DNA from 3 places in the Geodermatophilus sp. SYSU D00814 genome. Region 3 is predicted to be linked to each of the others. Evidence: riboswitches for the same ligand, from Rfam matches in the RefSeq annotation. Region 3 holds a riboswitch; each other region holds the start of a gene.

Region 1 (6,953 bases), on a different contig from region 3:
GACGGCCCACGTCCAGCCGGCCTCCAGGTGCCCCTCGGAGGCGGTCAGCCCCACGGGACCGGCCCGGAGCCGGCGTGACCGCCGGCGAGCGTCAGCGCCACGGACACCGCGGCCAGCAGGACCAGGACGGCGGCGTGCGCGACCAGCACCGCCGGCGCCCGGCTGAGGGGTGCCGGTCTCCCGGGAACGGCGACGGCCCGGCCCCCGGGACGGGGACCGGGCCGCGGCTCGGTGCTGGGCAGCTCAGGCGACGCGCACGCCGTCGGCCTGGGGGCCCTTCTCGCCCTGGACGACCTCGAAGGTGACCCGCTGGCCCTCGTCGAGGCTCTTGTACCCGTCCATCTGGATGGCGGAGTAGTGGACGAAGACGTCCTGCCCGCCGTCGACGGCGATGAAGCCGAAGCCCTTCTCGGCGTTGAACCACTTCACGGTGCCCTGTGCCACGTGTGCTCCCACGTTCGTGCGTGCGGACGGTCCCCGTGATCCGGGGGCCGGGGTACAGCTCTCCCGCCCGTGGACACGTGCGTGGAACTGACGACCGCGCGAGACGGTACAACAGCGAGGTCGCCGCGGGGAGATCCTGGACACACGACCCGGCCACGATCCGGCGACGGGGTGACACCCGGCCGGATCGGCTCCCCGCAGACGGTACGCGTCAGCCGACGAGGCCCGCCGCCCGGGCCGACCGCAGCGACGGGTCGATCCGGTGGGTGGGGCCGACGACCGGCGTCAGCGGGTCGAGGGTCTTGAGGCCCTCGCCGGTGTTGAGGACGACGGTCTCCTGCGCCGGGTCCAGCCGCCCGTCCTCGGCCAGCTGCCGCAGGACGGCGACGGTGACGCCGCCGGCGGTCTCGGCAAAGACGCCGGTGGTGCGGGCGAGGTCGCGGATGCCCTGCACGATCTGCTCGTCGCCGACCCGCCCGACCGAGCCGCCGGTGCGGCGGATCGCGTCGAGCGCGTACGGGCCGTCGGCGGGGTTGCCGATGTTCAGCGACTTCGCGATCCCGGTGGGCTTGACCGGCTTGACGACGTCCCAGCCGTTGTCGAACGCGGTGGCGATCGGGTCGCAGCCGGCCGACTGGGCGCCGAAGACCCGCCACGGGGTGTCCTCGACGATCCCGGCGGCCACGAGCTCGCGGAAGGCCTTGTCCACCTTGGTCAGCAGCGAGCCCGACGCCATCGGGATGACGACCTGGGCCGGGATCCGCCAGCCGAGCTGCTCGGCGATCTCGTACCCCATCGTCTTGGAGCCCTCGGCGTAGTAGGGCCGCACGTTCTGGTTGACGAAGGCGGCGTCCTCGAACTCGTCGGTCTCCGCGAGCTCGCTGGTCAGCCGGTTGACGTCGTCGTAGGAGCCGTCGACGGCGACCAGCGTCTGGCCGTAGACCGCCGACTGCACGACCTTGCCCGGCTCCAGGTCGGCGGGGATGAAGACGTAGGAGGGCAGGCCGGCGCGGGCGGCGTGCGCGGCGACGGAGTTGGCGAGGTTGCCGGTGGAGGCGGCCGCGATCTTCGTGTAGCCCAGGCCTCGGGCGGCCGTGGCGGCCAGCGACACCACGCGGTCCTTGAACGAGTGCGTGGGGTTGCCCGAGTCGTCCTTGACCCACAGGCCACCGGTGAGGCCGAGCTCCGCGGCGAGCCGGTCGGCGCGCACCAGCGGGGTGAGCCCGGGGTCGAGGGTGACCCGGTCGGCGGGGTCCTGACCGACGGGCAGCAGCGCCGCGTAGCGCCAGATGTTCTGCGGGCCGGCCTCGATCTGCTCGCGGGTGACCGCGCGCATGCGCTCGGGGTCGTAGTCGACCTCCAGCGGGCCGAAGCACTGCGCGCAGGCGTGCTCGGCGACCAGGCCGGACGTGGCACCGCAGTTGCGACAGACCAGGCCGCGCGCGGGACTCGCGGGGACCCCGGTGGGGGGCGGGGCGGTCAGGGTCATGCGACGACTACCTCCTCATCTTCCCCGCGACGGGCCGTCGAGCCGCGCGGGACGGAATTGGCACCTTCCGCGCGCAGGTCGCGTGCGGCGGTTGCCGGGGCTTCACCGGGCCGTGTCCCTCTGCCCCTCTGGATGAGTGGAACGCCGCCGACTCTACCCACCCGGAGGACCCGGCCCGGCCGGCGGCACGGCCGGGCCGGCCCTCGACAGGACCCGGGTCACCGGCGCACCATGCGGACCCCCACCCACCCGCGAGGAGGGCCGTGCACCCCGGTCGCGGACACCGCAGCCCCTGGGCCGGGCCGGCCGTCGCGCTCGTCCTGGCCGTGACCGGCTGTGGGAGCGGGGACGCCGGGCCGGCCGCGGCGGCACCTCCTCCCGGCACGCCGGCGAGCAGCTCCGCCGCCCCGGCGCCCGGGCTGGCCGCCGTGGCCGGCGAGCCCGGCGCCGGACTGCACGGGAGGCTGCTGCAGTACCGGCGCGACGTGCCCGCCCGGCGCCTGCAGGTGGAGCTCGTCGCCGGCAACGCCGGCCTCGTCGTCGAGGCGCTCGACCTGGTCGCCCCGGGTGTGCCGACGGCACCGGCCGACCCGCGGGGCGCCGAGCTGCGCCCCGGCGCCGGGCTGGCGCTGCCCGTGGTGGCCGCCGCGAGCGACTGCGCGACCGCACCCGGCCCGCCGCACGGGGTGGTGCGGCTGCGCGACGCCACCGGGGCGCAGCGGCAGGTCGACGTCCCCCTCGACGACGGCGGCCTGGTCGCCCGGCTGCACGAGGCCGACTGCGCGGAGCAGGAACTGGCGAGGCAGGTCCGCATCGAGGCGAGCGGCGTCCGGGAGGTCGACGGCGCCGAGGGTCCCGCGCTGGACCTGACCGTGCGGCTGACCCGGCTGGCCGGCAGCGACCCGCTGCGGGTGACCGGGGTCGGGTCGAACACCGTGTACGCGGTGGACGCCACCGGCCCGCTGCCCACGCTGGACGACGAGCCCGCCGTCGAGGTGGTGCTGCGCATGCGGCCCTCGCGGTGCGACGTCCACGCCCTCGGCGAGAGCTACCGCACCGGGCTGGTCGGGCTCGTGGTCGCCCTCGGGGACGCCGAGCCGCGCCCGGTGGTGGTCACCCCCGACCCGGAGGTCCGGCGCCGGCTGGAGACGTTCGCGGTGGAGACCTGCCGGGCCGGTACGGACTGACGACGGCGGCAGGTGAGGATGGGCGGGTGGCAGCGCGCATCGTCTACACCGACCTCGACGGCACGATGGTCGGCCCGCGGGGGTCGTTCTGGCACGGCGCCGACGGCTCCCCCACCGCCGAGCCCGCGGCCGCGCTGCTGGAGCTGCACACCGCCGGCGTCGAGCTGGTCATCGTCAGCGGGCGCACCGCCGACCAGGTCACCGAGGCCGGCCGGATCTTCGCCGCCGAGGGCGCCATCGCCGAGCTGGGCTCGCTGGTCACCTGGCGCGGCGGTCGCGAGCGGCACCAGCTCACCGGCGCGCTGCCCGCCGAGTACGCCGGCCGCACGCCGATGGACGTGATGGCCGGGCTCGGCGTCGTCGAGGCGCTGTGCGCCGCCCACCCCGGCCGGCTGGAGTGGCACGCGCCCTGGCACGCCACGCACGAGGGCGACGCGCTGCTGCGCGGCTACGTCGACCCGGTCGCCGTCGACACCTGGCTCGCCGAGCGCGGCCTGGGCTGGCTGACCCTGCACGACAACGGCGCCATCCCGGCCTCGGCGCGGCTCCGGCTGGCCCCGGAGGGGCAGCTGGCGCGGGTCTACCACCTCATGCCGCGCGGCATCTCCAAGGGCGCCGCCATCGCCTGGGACCTGCAGCGGCGCGGCCTCGACCCCGCCGACGCGGTGGCGGTCGGCGACAGCGTGAGCGACCTGGACATGGCGTCGGCCGTCGGCCGGCTGTGGATCACCGCCAACGGGGCCGAGGTCGACGGCATGGCGGCGCTCCTGTCCGCCGTCCCGAACGTGTCGGTGACCGACGGGGCGATGGGCGTCGGCTGGGCCCAGGCGGTGAGAGCGAGCCTGTGACACCGCGGTCCTCCCGGACCGCCGACGGTCAGCTCGTGACGTCGCGGCGGGAGAAGTGGCGGAAGCCCAGCGCGGTGAACACCGCGACGTAGACCAGCGACTGCACCACCCCGCGGAAGAGGTCCGAGGAGTCGACCGGCGTCTGCAGCAGGTCGGTCCACGCGAAGGACTCGGCGGTGGGGAACCAGTCGCGGACGGCCCCGAGCTGCTCGACCTGGTCGAGGATCGAGAAGACGATCGTGGTGAACACCGCGCCGCCGACGGCGGCCAGCGGCGCGTCGGTGACGGTGGACAGCCAGAACGCCAGCGAGCCGACCACGAGCAGGTGCACCGACAGGTAGCCGAGCATCCCGGCCAGCCGCAGCAGCCCCTCGCCCTGCGGGAGGCTCACCCCGATCGGCGTGCGGATGTCGCCGAACCCGAACGCGATGCCGCCGGCCACCACCGCGACCAGGGCGAGGGTGAGCAGCGCGGCCACCGCGAGCACCAGCGCGGCCAGCCACTTCTGCCGGAGCAGCCGCATCCGCGGGACCGGGGTGGCCAGCGTGTAGCGCAGCGACCCCCACTGCGCCTCGCTCGCGACGGTGTCGCCGAAGAACAGCGCGTAGACCACGACGAGGAAGAACCCCGTCGTCGCGAACAGCACGAACAGCGTGAAGTTCAGCCCGCTGGAGGTGGCGACGTCGACCAGGTTGATCCGGCTGTTCTCCTGCGCGTCCTCGCTCGCGCCCAGCTGCAGCGCGGCGATGAGCACCAGCGGCAGCGCCACCATGAGCGCGAACACGCCGAGGGTGCGCCGCCGCTTGAACTGCCGGCGCAGCTCCACCGGCAGCCGCAGCGTGCGCTCGGGGCGGTAGCCGGCGACGGCGCCGGTGGGCTGGACGTGCTCGGTCGCGGTCACGACTCCCCCACGAGTGCCAGGAACGCGTCCTCCAGGCGGCGGCGCGGCGTGAACTGGTCGACGGCGACGTCGGCGGCCACCAGCGCCTGCAGCGCGGCCGCGCGGGAGGTCTGCGACCCCAGCTCGGCGACCAGGCCGTCGTCGGCGCGCTCGACGGTGACGCCCGGCAGCCCGGCCAGGACGGCGGCCGCGCGGTCGGCGTCGGCCGGGTCGGTCAGCCCCACCAGCACCGCGCCGCCGGCGCCGACGATCTCCTCGACCGTGCCCTGCGCGATCTTCTGCCCCTTGGCCATGACGACGACGTGGGTGCAGGTCTGCTCGATCTCGCTGAGCAGGTGGCTGGAGACGATGACCGTGCGGCCCGTGGCGGCGTAGGAGCGCAGCACCTCCCGCATGGCGTGGATCTGCGGCGGGTCGAGCCCGTTGGTCGGCTCGTCGAGGACCAGCAGGTCGGGCAGGCCCAGCATCGCCTGGGCGATGGCGACCCGCTGCCGCATGCCCTGGCTGTAGCGGCGGACCGGGCGGTCGATGGCGGCGCCGAGGCCGGCGACCTCGATCGCCTCGTCCATGTGCGCGTCCTCGACCGGCCGGCCGGTGGCCGCCCAGTACAGGGTGAGGTTGTCGCGTCCGGACAGGTGCGGCATGAGGCCGGTGCCCTCGACGAAGGAGCCCAGCCGCGACAGCACCGGGGCACCGGGCCCGGCGGCGTGGCCGAAGACGCTGATCCGCCCCTGCGTCGGGCGGATCAGGCCCATGAGCATCCGCAGCGACGTCGTCTTGCCCGCGCCGTTGGGCCCGAGCAGGCCCAGCACCTGGCCGCGGCGGACCTCGAAGGACAGGTCGCGGACGGCCACGAAGCCGTCCTTGTAGGCCTTGGTCACGCCCTCGAAGCGCAGCGGCACGTCCTCGCCGTCGGGCTCGACGGCCGAGGTGACGCGGCGGCGCCGGCGTCCCCACAGCACCGCGGCCGCCCAGCCGAGCAGCCCGAGGGCGACGACCGAGCCGAGCAGCCACCACCACCGCGAGGTGCCGCCGTCGGCCTGCGCCTGCCCCGCCACGGAGGGGACGGCGAGCACGCTGCCGCCGTCGCCGGCACCGGCCAGGGACACCGAGTAGACCCCCGCCTCGGCCGGCAGCGCGAAGGCCTGGTCGGTGGAGGAGACGACGACGCGCATCGTGTGGCCGGCCTCGAACCGGTGCACGATCCCCGGCAGCGTGACGGCGACCTCGGTGGGCGCGGCGGGGTCGGCCGACAGGCCGGTCAGCGACAGGGGCGCGACCAGCCCGCCGGGCAGCGTCTGGGCGCCGTCGGGGCCGACGTCGTAGAGCTTGGCGAACAGGGTCGCGGTGCCGGTGGGTGAGGCGACGGCGAGCTCGACGGTGGGCGCGCCGACCACCTCGACGGCCTCGTCGAGCGGCTCGGTGGCGAACGCGGCGAACTGGCCGGGGATCTCGACGGCGGCGCCGCCCAGCGCCGAGGCCAGCGCCCCGAGGCCGGGGACGGTGGTGATGGCCGCGGGCGTGCCGCCGGCCGGGGTGACCACCGGCTGCAGCGGGCCGTCGAGGGCGAGCTCGGTGCGCGCGGTGGGCCCGGTCCCCTCCAGGCCGGGGTAGGCGTCGGCGACGACGCTCTGCGTGCCGCCCTGGACGCTGCCGAGGGTGTTGCCCAGGCCGCTGGGCACGGGGAACTCGAAGCCGGTGCCGGGGTCCGCGCCGCGGGCCGGGTCGTCCTCGTCGCGCAGGTGCCAGGAGAACCAGCCGGCGACGAGGTCGCGCAGCTCGGCGGTCTCCCGCTCGGAGGCCTGGGAATCGTGGCCGCCGGCGTACCAGACGACCTTCACCGGGGTGCCGGTGGCGGCGATGCCGCGGGCGTTGGCGTCGGCCTGGCCGAGGCCGAACAGCGAGTCCTCGGTGCCCTGGACCAGCAGGGTCGGCGCGGTGATGCGGTCGAGCACGGCCGCCGGGCTGCTGCGGTCGAGCACCGCGGCGACCTCGGGGGTGAGCGTCCCGGTGGCCGCGGCGGCCTGGTAGGCGGCGCAGATGTCGGCGCGGAACCGGCCGCAGGTCAGCGCCTGCTCCACCGC
Region 2 (6,953 bases), on a different contig from region 3:
ACGTCCTCGGGCCGGTGCCGGTGGGGCCGGTGCGGGTGGCCGCGCGGGTGCTGCGCCCGGGCCGCCGGATCGAACTGGTCGAGGCGACGCTGGAGGCCGGCGGGCGCCCGGTGGTGCGGCTGACCGCCTGGCGGATGCGGGTCCGCGACTCGGCCGCCGCCGCGCACCCGCCCCAGCGGTTCCCGGTCGGGCCGGAGGACGGCCGCCCGGCGCAGTTCGACGTCTTCCGCGAGGAGGTCGCCTACCACCGGTCGCTGGAGTGGCGGGAGGCCGGCGGCTCGATCACCGCGACCGGCCCGGCCGCCGTGTGGACCCGCCCGCTGTGCGGCCTGGTCGAGGGCGAGCCGATCACGCCGCTGGAGCACCTGCTGGTGATGACCGACGCGGCCAGCGGCGTCTCCGCGGCGCTGGACTGGTCGCAGGCGACGTTCGCCAACGTCGACCTCGTCGTCGCGCTGTTCCGCCGGCCGGAGGGGCGGTGGCTGGCGATGGACGCCGTCACCACGCTGGGGCCCGCCGGGGTCGGGCAGTGCGCCGCCGACCTCTACGACACCGGCGGGCGGATCGGCCGCTCGGTCGCGTCGCTGTTCGTCGAGCCGCGCCGAGCGTGCTGACGGGGCGGCCCGGTTGGATGGGGGCACGACGCGACACGGACGGAGGACCTGACCTGCCATGGGCCCGCTGACCGACCTGCTCGACTGGCTCGCCGGCCGCGGCCTGGAGATCGTGCTGATCATCCTGGGCTCGGTGCTGGTCGCCCGCTTCACCACCTGGGTGGGCACCCGGATCACCGACCGCATCGACGCGCGCGCCACCGGCGGCGACGTGCTGGTGCGCTCGGAGGCCGCCAAGCACCGGCACTCGCTCACCCAGGTGATCACGTGGGCGCTGATCGTGCTGGTCTACACCGTGGCGGCGTTCTACGTGCTCGACCGCCTCGGCGTCCCGATCACCGGGCTGGTCGCGCCGGCCACCGTGCTCGGCGTCGGGCTGGGCTTCGGCGCGCAGCGCATCGTCGGCGACGTCCTCGCCGGGTTCTTCCTCATCACCGAGCGGCAGTACGGCTTCGGCGACGTCGTCTCCATCGCCGTCACCGGCGGGGGCGACCCGGCCGCGGGCACCGTCGAGGACGTCACGCTGCGGGTGACCCGGCTGCGCTCGGCCGACGGCGAGGTGGTGACCGTGCCCAACGGGCAGATCGTCAAGGTCACCAACCTCTCCCGCGACTGGGCGCGGGCGGTGGTCGACGTCCCGGTGCCCACCAGCGCCGACGTCACCCGGGTCAACGAGATCCTCCACGACGTCGGCCGGGACGCGTTCGCCGACGCCGAGCTGCGCCGGCTGCTCCTCGACGAGCCCAGCGTCATGGGCGTGGAGAGCATCGACCTCGACCAGGTCAACGTGCGGGTGGTGGCCCGGACGCTGCCCGGGCGGCAGTTCGAGGTGGGCCGCGACCTGCGCGAGCGGATCGTGCTGGCCTTCGCCGCGGCGGGGCTCACCCTCGCCCCGAGTCCCGAGCCGGCCGTCGCGACCCGACCCGCGCCGGCGGCCAAGCCGTGACCGTCCCCGGCGCCCCGCGCTCCCCCGGTCCGGAGCCCGCCGCCGAGCCCCACCCCGGCGGCGACCCGGCCGGCCGCGGCCGCTTCGGCCTGTCCGCGCTGCGCCGCACGCCCGGACACATCGGGCGGGCCCGCACCTCCACGGTGGTCCTGGTCGTGCTGTTCCTCGGCCTGGGGCTGCTCTACCTCTACGTGCGCCCGGACCCGGCCGGCACCGCGCCGGCCGGCACCACGACCGTGACCACGCCGCCCCCCGCACCGCCGGCCACCACCGCCCCGCCGGCTCCGGAGGCCCCCGCGACGACCGACGTCCCGACGACGCCGCCGACCGAGCCGCCGACGACCGGGCCGACCACGGCCCCGTCGCCGACCACGCCGCCGGCCACCACCCCCGGGGAGACGCCGTCGGAGCCGCCGGTCCCGACCACCACGCGGGCCCCGACGGCCCCCGCCACCGAGCCGACGACCGTCTCCCCGCCGGGCTGACCCGCGCCCGGCCGGCCCTGCCGGGGCGGAGGATGGCCGGCATGGTCCTGGAGCTGCGCCGCCCGATCGTGCAGGCCCCGATGGCCGGCGGGCCGTCGACCCCGGCCCTGGCCGCGGCCGTGTCCGAGGCGGGCGGGCTGGGCTGCCTGGCCGCCGGCTACCGCACGCCGGCGGCGGTGCGCGAGGAGATCCACGCCGTCCGCGCGATGACCCAGCAGCGGTTCGCCGTCAACGTGTTCGTGCCCGGCCCGCCCGGTGACGCCGGCGCCGTGGGCCGCTACGCCCGCGAGCTCGACGCCGAGGCCCGCCGCTGGGGCGTCGGGCTGGGCGAGCCCCGAGCCGACGACGACGCCTGGGAGGACAAGGTCGCCCTGCTCGCCGAGGAGCGGGTGCCGGTGGTCTCCTCCACCTTCGGCCTGCCCCCCGCCGACGCGGTCGCCGCGCTGCACGACGCCGGGGCCACCGTGCTCGTGACCGTCACCACCCCGGAGGAGGCGGTCGCCGCCCGCGACGTCGGCGCCGACGCGCTGGTCGTGCAGGGCGTCGAGGCCGGCGGGCACCGCGGGAGCTTCGCCGACCGCGACGGCGAGGGCGAGTACGGGCTGCTGCCGCTGCTGCGGCTGGTCGCCCGGGCCGTGGACCTGCCGCTGGTCGCCGCCGGCGGCATCCCCGACGGCGCCGCCGTCGCCGCGGTGCTCGTCGCCGGCGCCGAGGCCGCGCAGCTGGGGACCGCGTTCCTCTGCTGCCCCGAGGCGGGGACCACCCCGGAGCACCGCGCGGCGCTGACCACGCACGGGCGGACGGCGCTCACCCGGGCCTTCAGCGGCCGGCGCGCCCGCGGGCTGGTCAACCGGTTCCTCACCGAGCACTCCGCCGCCGCGCCGGCGGCCTACCCCGAGGTGCACCACCTGACCGCGCCGCTGCGCGCCGCCGCCCGGCGGGCCGGCGACGACGGCGGCTACAACCTGTGGGCCGGGCAGGCCCACCCCCTCGTCGAGGCCGTCCCCGCCGCCGAGCTGGTGCGCCGCCTCGACGAGGACGCCCGCGCGGCCCTGGCCCGCCCGTACCCCGGGACCGGGAGTCGCTGACCTCGGCTATCGTCGGACCAGGCTCACGAGAGGCAGCGCGAAGCACCTGGCTGGCTGCCCGGCAACCTCTTCCTCCGTCTGAGGTGCTCCCAGGGGAAGAGCCGGCCGTGCGGCGCCCGCCGCCCGGCAAGGACGGAGCACCTGTGCGCCGCAGGTCCTCCGGGACGAGAGGAGACGGCGCGTGACCGACCCGAAGAGCTGGAGCTTCGAGACCCGGCAGATCCACGCCGGGACCAGCCCCGACCCCACCACCGGGGCCCGGGCGCTGCCCATCTACGCCACCACCAGCTACCAGTTCCGCGACACCCAGCACGCCGCGGACCTGTTCGCGCTGGCGGAGCTGGGCAACATCTACACGCGGATCATGAACCCCACGCAGGACGCGCTCGAGCAGCGCGTCGCCTCCCTCGAGGGCGGGGTCGCGGCGCTCGCGGTGGCCAGCGGCCAGGCCGCGGAGACCCTCGCGCTGCTCAACGTCGCCGAGGCCGGCAGCCACGTCGTCGCCTCCGCCTCGCTCTACGGCGGCACGTACAACCTGCTGCACCACTCGCTGCCCAAGCTCGGCGTCGAGGTGTCCTTCGTCGAGGAGCCCGACGACCCGCAGAACTGGCAGGCGCTGGTCCGCGAGAACACCAAGGCGTTCTACGGCGAGTCCATCGGCAACCCGAAGGGCGACGTCCTGGACATCGCCGCCGTGGCCGAGGTGGCGCACCGCAACGGCGTGCCGCTGATCGTCGACAACACCATCGCCACGCCGTACCTGGTGCGCCCGCTCGAGCACGGTGCCGACGTCGTCGTGCACTCGGCCACCAAGTACCTCGGCGGGCACGGCACCGCGATCGCCGGCGTCATCGTCGACGGCGGCGGGTTCGACTGGACGTCCGGGAAGTTCCCCGGGTTCACCACGCCGGACCCCACCTACCACGGCGTCGTCTACGCCGACCTCGGCGCGCCGGCCTACGCGCTCAAGGCGCGGGTGCAACTGCTGCGCGACCTCGGACCGGCGATCAGCCCGTTCAACGCCTGGCTGGTGGTGCAGGGCATCGAGACGCTGTCGCTGCGCATGGAGCGGCACGTGGCCAACGCCCAACGGGTGGCCGAGTTCCTCGAGGCGCACGACGAGGTGGAGGCGGTGCACTACGCCGGCCTGCCGTCCTCGCCGTGGCACGCCGCCCAGCAGCGCTACGCCCCCAAGGGCGCCGGCGCGGTGCTGGCCTTCGAGATCCGCGGCGGCATCGAGGCCGGGAAGCGGTTCGTCGAGGGGCTGGAGCTGCACAGCCACGTGGCCAACATCGGCGACGTGCGCAGCCTGGTCATCCACCCGGCGTCCACGACCCACTCGCAGCTGACCGCCGACGAGCAGCTGACCGCCGGCGTCACCCCGGGCCTGGTGCGGCTGGCCGCCGGCCTGGAGGGGATCGAGGACGTCCTGGCCGACCTCGAGGCCGGGTTCCGCGCCGCCAAGGGAGCCTGACGTGACGGGGGTGCGGGACCTCCCCGGGTCCCGCACCCCGCCGCGCACCGGCGGGTGGCGCGACGGCGACCCCGCCGGGGACCGGCTGTTCCTCGACCTGGACGGACCGGTCCGCCTCGAGCGCGGTGGGGTGCTGCCCGGCGTCCGGGTCGCCTACGAGACGTGGGGGACGCTCGCCCCCGACGGCGGCAACGCGGTGCTGGTCGAGCACGCGCTCACCGGCGACAGCCACGTCACCGGCCCCGCCGGGCCCGGCCACCCGACACCCGGCTGGTGGGCGTCGCTGGTCGGGCCGGGCGCGCCGCTGGACACCGACCGGCTCTTCGTCGTCTGCGCCAACGTGCTCGGCGGGTGCCAGGGGACCACCGGACCGTCGTCGACGGCGCCCGACGGCTCCCCGTGGGGGTCGCGGTTCCCCGAGGTGACGGTCGGCGACCAGGTCCTGGTCGAGGCGGCGCTGGCCGACGCGCTGGGGGTGCGCCGGTGGGCGGCCGTCGTCGGCGGGTCGATGGGCGGCATGCGGGCGCTGGAGTGGGCGGTGGCACTGCCCGACCGGGTGGCCGGGCTGTTCTTCCTCGCCTCGGGCGCCGCGGTCACCGCCGACCAGCTCGGCACGCAGACCACCCAGCAGGCCGCCATCCGCGCCGACCCGTCCGCCGGGCTCGGCGTCGCCCGGCGGATCGCGCACCTGACCTACCGCAGCGCGCTGGAGCTCGAGGAGCGCTTCGGCGCGACCGTGCAGGACGACGGCCGGTTCGCCGTCGCCTCCTACCTGGAGCACCACGCCGACAAGCTCACCCGCCGCTTCGACGCCGGCAGCTACCTGGTGCTCACCGAGGCGATGAACACCTGGGACGTCGGCCGCGGCCGGGGCGGGGTGGAGGCGGCGCTGGCCCGGGTGACCGCGCGCGCCGTCGTCGCCGGGGTGGACAGCGACCGGCTCTACCCGCTGGACCTGCAGCAGCGGGTGGCCGACGGGCTGGGGGTGCCGCTGCGGGTGATCTCCTCGCCGTACGGGCACGACGGGTTCCTCATCGAGGCCGACGCCGTCGGCGCGCTGGTGCGCGAGCTGCTGGGCGGCTGAGGCCCTCCCCTCCTCGGCGAGATCGGCGGTCTCGTGGTCATCAGCGGCCGATCGCCACGAGACCGCCGATCTCGCGCAGAGCTGGCCGGGCAGACTGGCGCGGGTGAGCGACCTCGAGGCCCTCCGCCCGTCCTGCGACCGCGCCCTGTCCGGGCACGGGCCGGTGCGCGCCGGCGCGCTGCTGGCGACGATCCCGGCCGACACCGCGGTGGACCGCTACGGCGCCGGCGGCGTCGTCGCGGAGCTGGAGGCCGAGGTGGCCGGCCTGCTGGGCAAGCCCGCGGCGGTGTACCTGCCCAGCGGCACGATGGCCCAGCAGGCCGTGCTGCGGGTGCACGCCGGGCGCACGCTGCGGCGCACCGTCGTCGCCCACCCCCACTGCCACCTGTTCCAGCACGAGGGCGGCGCACTCGAGCGGCTGCACGGGCTGGTGCCGCGCCCGGTCGGCGACCGGCACCGGCTGCTGCTGCGCGCCGACCTCGACGCCGTCGCCGAGTCGCCGGCCGCGCTGGTGGTGGAGCTGCCCCAGCGCGACCTCGGCGGGCAGCTGCCGCCGTGGGACGACGTCGTCGAGCAGACGGCGTGGGCGCACGACGTGCACTCCGTGGCCCACCTCGACGGCGCCCGGCTGTGGGAGGCCACGGCCGGCTACGACCTGCCGCCGGCCGACGTCGCCGCCCCCTTCGACACCGTCTACGTCAGCTTCTACAAGGGCCTCGGCGCGCTCGCCGGGTGCTGCCTGGCGGGGCCGGCCGACGTCGTCGCCGAGGTGCAAGAGTGGCGGCACCGCATGGGCGGGACGCTGTTCGGGCTGTGGCCGGGCGCGGCGTCGGCGCTGACGTGCCTGCGGCAGCGGCTGCCGCTGATGCCGCGCTACCTGGAGCGGGCGCGCGAGGTGGCCGCCTGCGTGCGCGACCTGCCCGGCGTGCGCGTCGTCCCCGACCCGCCGCAGACGCCGATGCTGCACCTGCTGCTGGAGACCACGCCGGAGGCGTTCGGCGCCGCCGCGCGGGAGCTCGCCGAGGGCGGGCTGTGGACCTGGCCCTCGGCGGCGTCCACCGGCGACCCGGGCGTGCTGCGCGTCGAGCTGGGCGCCGGTGACGCGACGCTGGCGCTGTCCCTCGACGAGATCCGCGCCGCCGTCGTCCGCCTGGTGACGTGAGGGAACGGCCCCTCGCGAGCGGATGGAACGGCCCCCTCGCAGGGTCCCGCCGCGAGCCTGCGAGCGGTGGGGCGCGAGGGGGTCCTTCCTCAGTCGGCGG
Region 3 (6,953 bases):
GTCCACTCCATGGAGCACGGCGCCGTGTGGATCGCCTACGACCCCGAGCGGGTGCCCGCCGACGACGTCGAGAAGCTGGCCGACCTGGTCGACGGCGTCTCGGGCCGGCTGCTGTCCCCCTACGCGGGCCTGGACTCCGCGGTGAGCCTGCAGTCGTGGAACCACCAGCTGAAGGTGGACTCGGTCGACGACCCGCGCATCGAGCAGTTCGCCGACTTCCTCACCTTCAACGGCGAGGTCGAGGGCCACTACCCCGAGATCGGCGCCAGCTGCGAGAACCCGACGTTCGTGGCCGACCCGCTGGTCGTCGGCGACCCGAGCCGCGGCGCGGACGCGATGACCACCGACGCGCCGACGACGCCCACCGCCGCGGCGGACGCCTCGACCACGGAGTGAGGTCCCGATGACCGCCACCGCCGTCCGCCCCGAGCAGGACGCCCCGGCCCCGCGCCCGCGCGGCCGCGGGCTGCGCGCCGCCCTGCTGGCCCTCATCGCCGTCGCGCTGGTGGCCCTCGGCGGCGGGCTGGCGGTGGGCCTGGGCATCGGCCAGGACCCGGCGCCGACCGTGGACTCGGTCGACGCCGGCTTCTCCCGCGACATGGCGGTGCACCACCGGCAGGGCGTGGAGATGGCCAACCTGGCGCTCGAGCGCAGCACCGACCCCGAGGTCCGGCGGCTGGCCTTCGACATCTCCAGCACGCAGACCAACCAGGCCGGCCGGATGGAGGGCTGGCTGTCGCTGTGGGGGCTGCCGCGCTCCGGCGGGGAGCACATGGCCTGGATGGGCGGCGGGCACGCCGGGCACGACATGTCGTCGATGGACGGCGCGGACGGCGCGCTCATGCCCGGGATGGCCACCGAGGCGGAGCTGGCCGACCTGCGGTCGCTGACCGGGACGGCGTTCGACGTGGAGTTCCTGCGACTGATGATCCGCCACCACCAGGGCGGCTTCGACATGGCGCAGTACGCCGCCCAGCACGCGGCCGAGCCTGCGGTGCGCACGCTGGCGCGCTCCATCGCCGACACGCAGAGCGCCGAGGTGACGACGATGGTCGACATGCTCACCGCGCGGGGCGGGACGCCGCTGCCGGCGCCCTGAGTCCCGCCGTCGGGACGGGCGGGGGCGGCTGGTAACTTCTCCCCTGCCCCGAGCCCCCGTAGCTCAGGGGATAGAGCACCGCCCTCCGGAGGCGGGTGCGCAGGTTCGAATCCTGCCGGGGGCACGTCGTACGGCCCGGACGGTCCTCCGTCCGGGCCGTTCTCGTCCTGGTCCAGGTGGTCGGGTGCCGCGGCCGGGCGCCGTCAGGAGGCGATCTCCACCGCGGCCTCCGCCGGGGCGAGCACCTGCCAGAGCGCACGCGCGAGCGCGTCGTTCTGCCGGAAGAACGGGGCATTGGTGCCCGGCCGGGCGAAGGCCGCCACCTGCGCACCGGAGGTCCAGAAGCCGGCGGCGAAGACCCGGGGGTTCGGGACGCCGGCGGCGTCGACCAGGCGCTGGGTGACGTCGACGTGCAGCCGGCCCCCGCTGCCGCGGCCCGCCGCCTCGCCACGCCGCAGCAGGCCGCTGACCAGCGGGTCCGGCGTGGTGGCGACGTCGGGGGCGGGCAGCCGCGCCTCGACCAGGGCGCGGGCCTCGGTGACGGCCGCCACGCTGGCCGACCGGGCGCGGAACAGGCCGGTGGCGGCGTCGAGGTCGATCCGCACGTCGGCGCCGAGGAAGCGCACGACGCCGGCCTCGGAGAGCGCCAGCAGCTCCTCCAGTCGCGGCGCCGGCGGGCCGCTGGCCAGGTAGCTGAAGAGGTTCATCCACCAGCCGGCCACGTCCTCGGCCTCCGACCGCGGGGTGAGCCGGCCGGTTGCGGCCAGGGTGACCACGGTGCCGTGGCAGAACAGCAGCGCGGTGAACACCGCGGCGTCCGGGCTGTACGCCGGGTCCGCGGCGCGGGCGAGGTCGGCGCGGACGTGAGCCCGCTCCCACTGCTGCAGCTCCTCGCCGTCGGCGAACCGCCGGCCGGCCAGCGGCCGGTTGCGCGCGGGCAGGTCGAAGCGGTCCGCCGGGTCGGGGACGGCCCGCTCGACCAGCGCGTCCACGCCGCTCGGGTCGGCGGCGAAGCGCTCGGCGAACTGGTCCCACGCCATCCGCGTCCGCTCCGGGTGGGCGCGGAACAGCTCGGTGTAGTGCGCCCAGGCGAGCTCGCGCTCGATGACCGGGGCGAGGTCCGCGCGCAGGTCCAGCCGGCCCGGGCCGAACGCCTCCTCGATCGCCGCCGGGGTGAAGAAGCGCAGGGGGACCGGCGGGCCCGGCCAGACGTAGCCGAGCTTCGACCGGTAGGGCACCCCGCGGCGGGACCCGACGTGCAGCACCGGCTCCTGCCCGGAGGCCAGGTAGCGCAGCCGGCCGTCGTCGCCGCGCTCGAACCGGCCGCCCCGGCCGCTGGTGAGCAGCACGACGAGGTCGACGAACGCCAGCCCGGCGCCGCGCACGAGCACGTCCTCGCCGGGCCGCAGGACCGACAGGTCCAGGTCGGCGGTGTAGCCGGGCGGCACGTAGGTGAGCCCGCGGGCGGCGGCCCAGCGCTCGGTGGCCCGCTCGGCGGCGGAGGGGTCCGCGTCGAGGTGGCCCTGGGCCAGCAGGACCGCGTCGGCGGCGAGCACCCGCCCGTCGGCGAGCACGACGTCGGCGCCGTCGGGCCGGGGCCGCACGTCGACCGCCCGCTGCCGGTGGCGGTGCACCGCGACCTCCGGGGCGCCGGCGGCCACGACCTGCTCGAGGACCCAGCCCAGGTAGGCGTTGACCAGCGGCCGGGACGGGAACGACGTCGGGGCGAGCCGCCGCGCCTCGGCGCCGACCGGATCGGCCTCGGGCAGCGCGCGGCCGACGCGCTCGACCCACTGCCACAGGGTGGTCCCCTCCCCCACCGGGCCGTCGACGACGACCGAGCGGTCGGGCAGCACGGTGACGTCGGCGACGAGGGAGTTGGCCCACAGCAGGCGCGGCTGCTCGGCCCGCCAGACGCGGCCGCCGCCGGGCGGGTGGGGGTCGACCAGGTGGACCTCGAGGGGGCGGCCGCCGCGCAGCCCGGCCGCGTTGGCGACCAGGCGTTCGAGGACACCGACGGCGGTGGGGCCGGCGCCGACGACGCAGAGGACGGCGGGGCGGGGAGGCGGGAGGGGCATCGGAGGAGGGCTCCAGGCCGGGACGACGCGGGCAGGGCGGTCGGTCAGCGGGCCCGGCAGAGGGCGCTGCAGGTGCGGCGCAGGTCGATGTGCCGGCGTCGCGACAGGGCCGGTCGGCGCACGTGTCCCCTCCTCTCCTCCTCCTGGGTCAACAGGCGGCCGGTCGCCGTGCTTCCCCGGGTCACCGCGGGTCCCGGCAGCCGGCGCCGCGGCCGAGGGCGGCGGCGTCCGCGAGGCGGCGCGGGTCGTCGGCCGGCTGCCAACGGCCGTCGCGGCGCGCGTAGGCCACCCGCGGCCCGGCGGCCAGGAACGCCTCGAGGGCGGCCGGCAGGCGGTCGACGTCGGCAGCGCTGGTGCCCACGCCCACGCTGGCCCGCAGCGCCCCCTCGGGCACGCCCAGCCGGGCGAGCAGCGGGTGGGCGCAGAACCGGCCGTCGCGCACCCCGATGCCGTGCTCGGCCGACAGGTACGCCGCGACCAGGCCCGGGTCGGCGTCGGCCACGGTGAAGGACACGACGCCGGTCGGGTCGGCCGAGTCGGCCCAGATCCGCAGCACGCGCACGCCCGGCAGCGCGGTCAGGCCGTCGACCAGCCGCTCGCGCAGCGCCCGCTCGTGCCGCTCCAGCGCCCCGGCCGGCAGCGCGGCCAGGGTCCGGCACGCCTCGGCCAGCGCGACGGCGCCCAGCACGTTCGGCGAGCCGCCCTCGTGCCGGTGCGGCGCGGGGGCCCACGCGACGTCGTCGACCGTGACGTCGTGCACCGCCCCGCCCCCGGCGAGGTGGGCGGGCGCGGCGTCGAGCCAGTCGCGGCGGCCGACCAGCGCGCCGGTGCCGAACGGGGCGTAGAGCTTGTGGCCGGAGAAGGCCACCCAGTCCGCGCCGGTGGCGGCGAGGGAGAACCGGCGGTGCGGGACCAGCTGGGCGCCGTCGACGGCGACGCGGGTGCCCGCGGCGTGCGCGAGGGCGACCACCTCGTCGAGCGGCAGGGCCTCCCCGGTCACGTTGGACGCGCCGGTGACCGCCAGCAGCGCGTGGCGCCCGCGGGCGAGCTCGTCGCCCAGGGCGCGCAGGGTCGCGGTGACCGTGGCCTGCACGGGCAGCACGGTGGCCGGGCCGCGGCGCTGCCAGGGCAGCAGGTCGGCGTGGTGCTCGCAGTCGAGGACGAGCACCGAGGCGCCCGCCGGCACCGCGCCGGCCAGCAGGTTGAGCGCGTCGGTGGTGTGCCGGGTGAGCACGCAGACGTCGTCGGCCCGGGCGCCGACGAAGCCGGCCACGACGGCGCGGGCGGCCTCGTACACGGCGGTGGAGACCTGGGAGAGCCAGCCGGCGCCGCGGTGGACGCTGGCGTAGCGCGGCAGCACCTCGGCCACCCGGTCGGCGACGGCCGGGAGCGCCCGGGTGCTGGCCGCGGTGTCCAGGTCGGCGTAGGGGACGCTGCCGCCGGTCACCAGCGGCACCGGGGTGCCGGCGCCGACGAGCGGCAGCAGGGGCGCCTCCCCCGCGGGCGCGGTGCGGCAGGGTCGGTCGAGGACGGCGCTGGTCATGCGGCACTCCTGGCGGGCCGGGACCCGGAGCGGGTCCGCGCTTGCGGACTGCCGGGCGGCAGCCGCCTGGTCGTCACCCGGGGCACCCCATCGCGGAGGAGGGTTGCCGGCCAGCGAGCCGGGGCTTCGCGCTGGCACTCGTGACCGCGTCCGAGGATGCCAGGCGGCCCGATACCCGTCAAACCCGATCGGCTTGGTGTAGTTCACTGGGCGGCATGGGCACGATCGCCGTCGTCGGCAACCCCAAGCCCCGTTCCCGCACCCGGGCCGCGGCCGAGCTGGTGGTCGAGCAGCTCACCGGCGCCCCGCCCGACGTCGTCGTCGACGTCATCGACCTCGGGCCGGGCCTGCTCGGCTGGGGGGACCCGGCGGTCGGCGGGGCGGTCGAGGCGCTGAAGGCCGCCGAGGTCGCCGTCGTCGCCAGCCCGACCTACAAGGCCACCTACACCGGGCTGCTCAAGCTCTTCCTCGACCAGGTCGGCACCGGCGAGCTCGCCGGCGTGGTCGCCGTCCCGCTGATGCTCGGCGGCGGCCCGACCCACGCCCTGGCGCCGGAGCTGCTGCTCAAGCCCGTGCTCGTCGAGCTCGGGGCGACCGCGCCGACCCGGGGCCTGTACCTGGTGGAGAAGAGCTGGGACGACCCGGCGGCGCTGGCGCCGTGGCTGGCCACCGCCGCGCCGCAGGTCGCCGCCGCGCGGCGGGGCTGAGCCGTGGAGGTGCACTGGTTCCTGCCCAGCCGCGGCGACGGCCGGGACGTCGGCCCGGCGACCACCGACCGGGGGCACAACGCGGGGGCGCTGCGCCGGAGGCCGACGCTCCCGTACCTGGCGGCGGTCGCCCAGGCGGCCGAGCAGAGCGGGTTCACCGCGGTGCTCACCCCGACCGGCTCGGGCTGCGAGGACGCCTGGGTGCTGTGCTCGGCGCTGCTGCCGCTCACCTCGCGGCTGGAGTTCCTCGTCGCCTTCCGCCCCGGCTTCGTGCTCCCCACCCTGGCGGCCCAGCAGGCGGCCACCTTCCAGCGGCTGTCCGGCGGCCGGCTGCGGCTCAACGTGGTGACCGGGGGCGACCCGGTCGAGCAGCGGGCCTACGGCGACTTCCTCGGCCACGACGAGCGCTACGAGCGCACCGGTGAGTTCCTCGAGGTGCTCCGCCGCTGCCTGGCCGGGGAGCGGTTCGACCTGGCCGGGCGGCACGTGCGCGTGGAGGGCGCCGGCCTCACCCGGCCCCCGGACGTCGTCCCCCCGGTGTACCTCGGCGGTGCGTCACCGGCCGCCGAGGAGGTGACCGCCCGATGGGTCGACCGCTACCTGCTGTGGGGCGAGCCGCCGGCCATGGCCGCCCCGCGCATCGAGCGGGTCCGGGAGCAGGCCGCACGACACGGGCGCACGCTGCGGTTCGGCGTGCGCCTGCACGTGGTCAGCCGCGACACCCCCGAGCAGGCCTGGGCCGAGGCCGACCGGATGCTCGCCGGGATGCCGCGATCGGCGATCGCGGCCACCCAGGAGCGCTTCGCCCGGATGGACTCGGTCGGCCAGGCGCGGATGACCTCCCTGCACGGCGGCCGGGCCGGCGACGGCGCCCGCTCCCTGGAGGTGGCGCCCAACCTGTGGGCCGGCATCGGCCTGGTGCGGGAGGGCGCGGCCACCGCACTGGTGGGCAGCCACGAGCAGGTCGCCGAGCGGCTCGCCGAGTACGCCGCCCTCGGCCTCGACGAGTTCGTCCTGTCCGGCTACCCGCACCTGGAGGAGGCGTGGCGGGTCGGCGAGGAGCTGCTGCCCCTCCTCGCCGCCCGCTAGGCCTGTCCCAGCGGCGCGAGGCCGAGGTGCTCGCGCAGCGTCGTCCCCTCGTAGTCGGCGCGGAAGACGCCCCGCTCCTGCAGCAGCGGGACGACCGAGTCGACGAAGGGGTCCAGCCCGCCGGGCACCAGGTGCGGCACGAGGATGAACCCGTCGGCCGCGTCGGACTGCACGAGGTCGTCGATCTGCTCGGCCACCGTCTGCGCACTGCCGATGAACGACTGCCGGCTCTGCACCTCGGTCATCAGCTCGCGGATCGAGTAGCCCTTCTCCGCGGCGAGCTCGCGCCACTGCCGCGCGGTGGCCAGCGGGTCGCGGTACATGCGCACCTGAGCCCGCCCCTGCGCGACGTGGGTCTCCCCCACCAGCGGGTCGACGTCGGGCAGCGGGCCGTCGGGGTCGAGGGCGGACAGGTCGCGGTTCCACACCTGCTCGAG

The links. A riboswitch is a leader RNA that binds a small molecule or an ion and turns the genes downstream of it on or off. The one in region 3 is predicted to bind S-adenosylmethionine.
Region 1: it holds a riboswitch for S-adenosylmethionine, as region 3 does, so the genes downstream of both, thrC (threonine synthase) here and ACI780_RS00350 (aminotransferase class V-fold PLP-dependent enzyme) in region 3, are expected to answer to the same signal.
Region 2: it holds a riboswitch for S-adenosylmethionine, as region 3 does, so the genes downstream of both, ACI780_RS16065 (bifunctional o-acetylhomoserine/o-acetylserine sulfhydrylase) here and ACI780_RS00350 (aminotransferase class V-fold PLP-dependent enzyme) in region 3, are expected to answer to the same signal.

What each region holds. Positions count from the first base shown of each region.
Region 1 covers NZ_JBJGYP010000043.1:2,306-9,258, forward strand. The annotation lists gene ACI780_RS22435 (hypothetical protein) at 1-54, opposite strand, end outside; gene ACI780_RS22440 (cold-shock protein) at 244-444, opposite strand; gene thrC (threonine synthase) at 656-1,933, opposite strand; SAM riboswitch class I at 1,946-2,072, opposite strand; gene ACI780_RS22450 (hypothetical protein) at 2,197-3,120, shown strand; gene ACI780_RS22455 (HAD family hydrolase) at 3,147-3,968, shown strand; gene ACI780_RS22460 (ABC transporter permease) at 3,997-4,869, opposite strand; gene ACI780_RS22465 (alpha/beta fold hydrolase) at 4,866-6,953, opposite strand, start outside.
Region 2 covers NZ_JBJGYP010000019.1:71,319-78,271, forward strand. The annotation lists gene ACI780_RS16045 (thioesterase family protein) at 1-614, shown strand, start outside; gene ACI780_RS16050 (mechanosensitive ion channel family protein) at 673-1,560, shown strand; gene ACI780_RS16055 (hypothetical protein) at 1,557-2,045, shown strand; gene ACI780_RS16060 (NAD(P)H-dependent flavin oxidoreductase) at 2,087-3,133, shown strand; SAM riboswitch class IV at 3,155-3,272, shown strand; gene ACI780_RS16065 (bifunctional o-acetylhomoserine/o-acetylserine sulfhydrylase) at 3,315-4,607, shown strand; gene metX (homoserine O-acetyltransferase MetX) at 4,609-5,691, shown strand; gene ACI780_RS16075 (threonine aldolase family protein) at 5,795-6,853, shown strand; gene ACI780_RS16080 (gamma carbonic anhydrase family protein) at 6,943-6,953, opposite strand, start outside.
Region 3 covers NZ_JBJGYP010000001.1:75,323-82,275, forward strand. The annotation lists gene ACI780_RS00330 (DUF3105 domain-containing protein) at 1-396, shown strand, start outside; gene ACI780_RS00335 (DUF305 domain-containing protein) at 404-1,099, shown strand; tRNA gene ACI780_RS00340 (tRNA-Arg) at 1,152-1,223, shown strand; gene ACI780_RS00345 (FAD/NAD(P)-binding protein) at 1,303-3,177, opposite strand; gene ACI780_RS00350 (aminotransferase class V-fold PLP-dependent enzyme) at 3,359-4,720, opposite strand; SAM riboswitch class IV at 4,753-4,866, opposite strand; gene ACI780_RS00355 (NADPH-dependent FMN reductase) at 4,936-5,427, shown strand; gene ACI780_RS00360 (LLM class flavin-dependent oxidoreductase) at 5,431-6,516, shown strand; gene ACI780_RS00365 (NtaA/DmoA family FMN-dependent monooxygenase) at 6,513-6,953, opposite strand, start outside.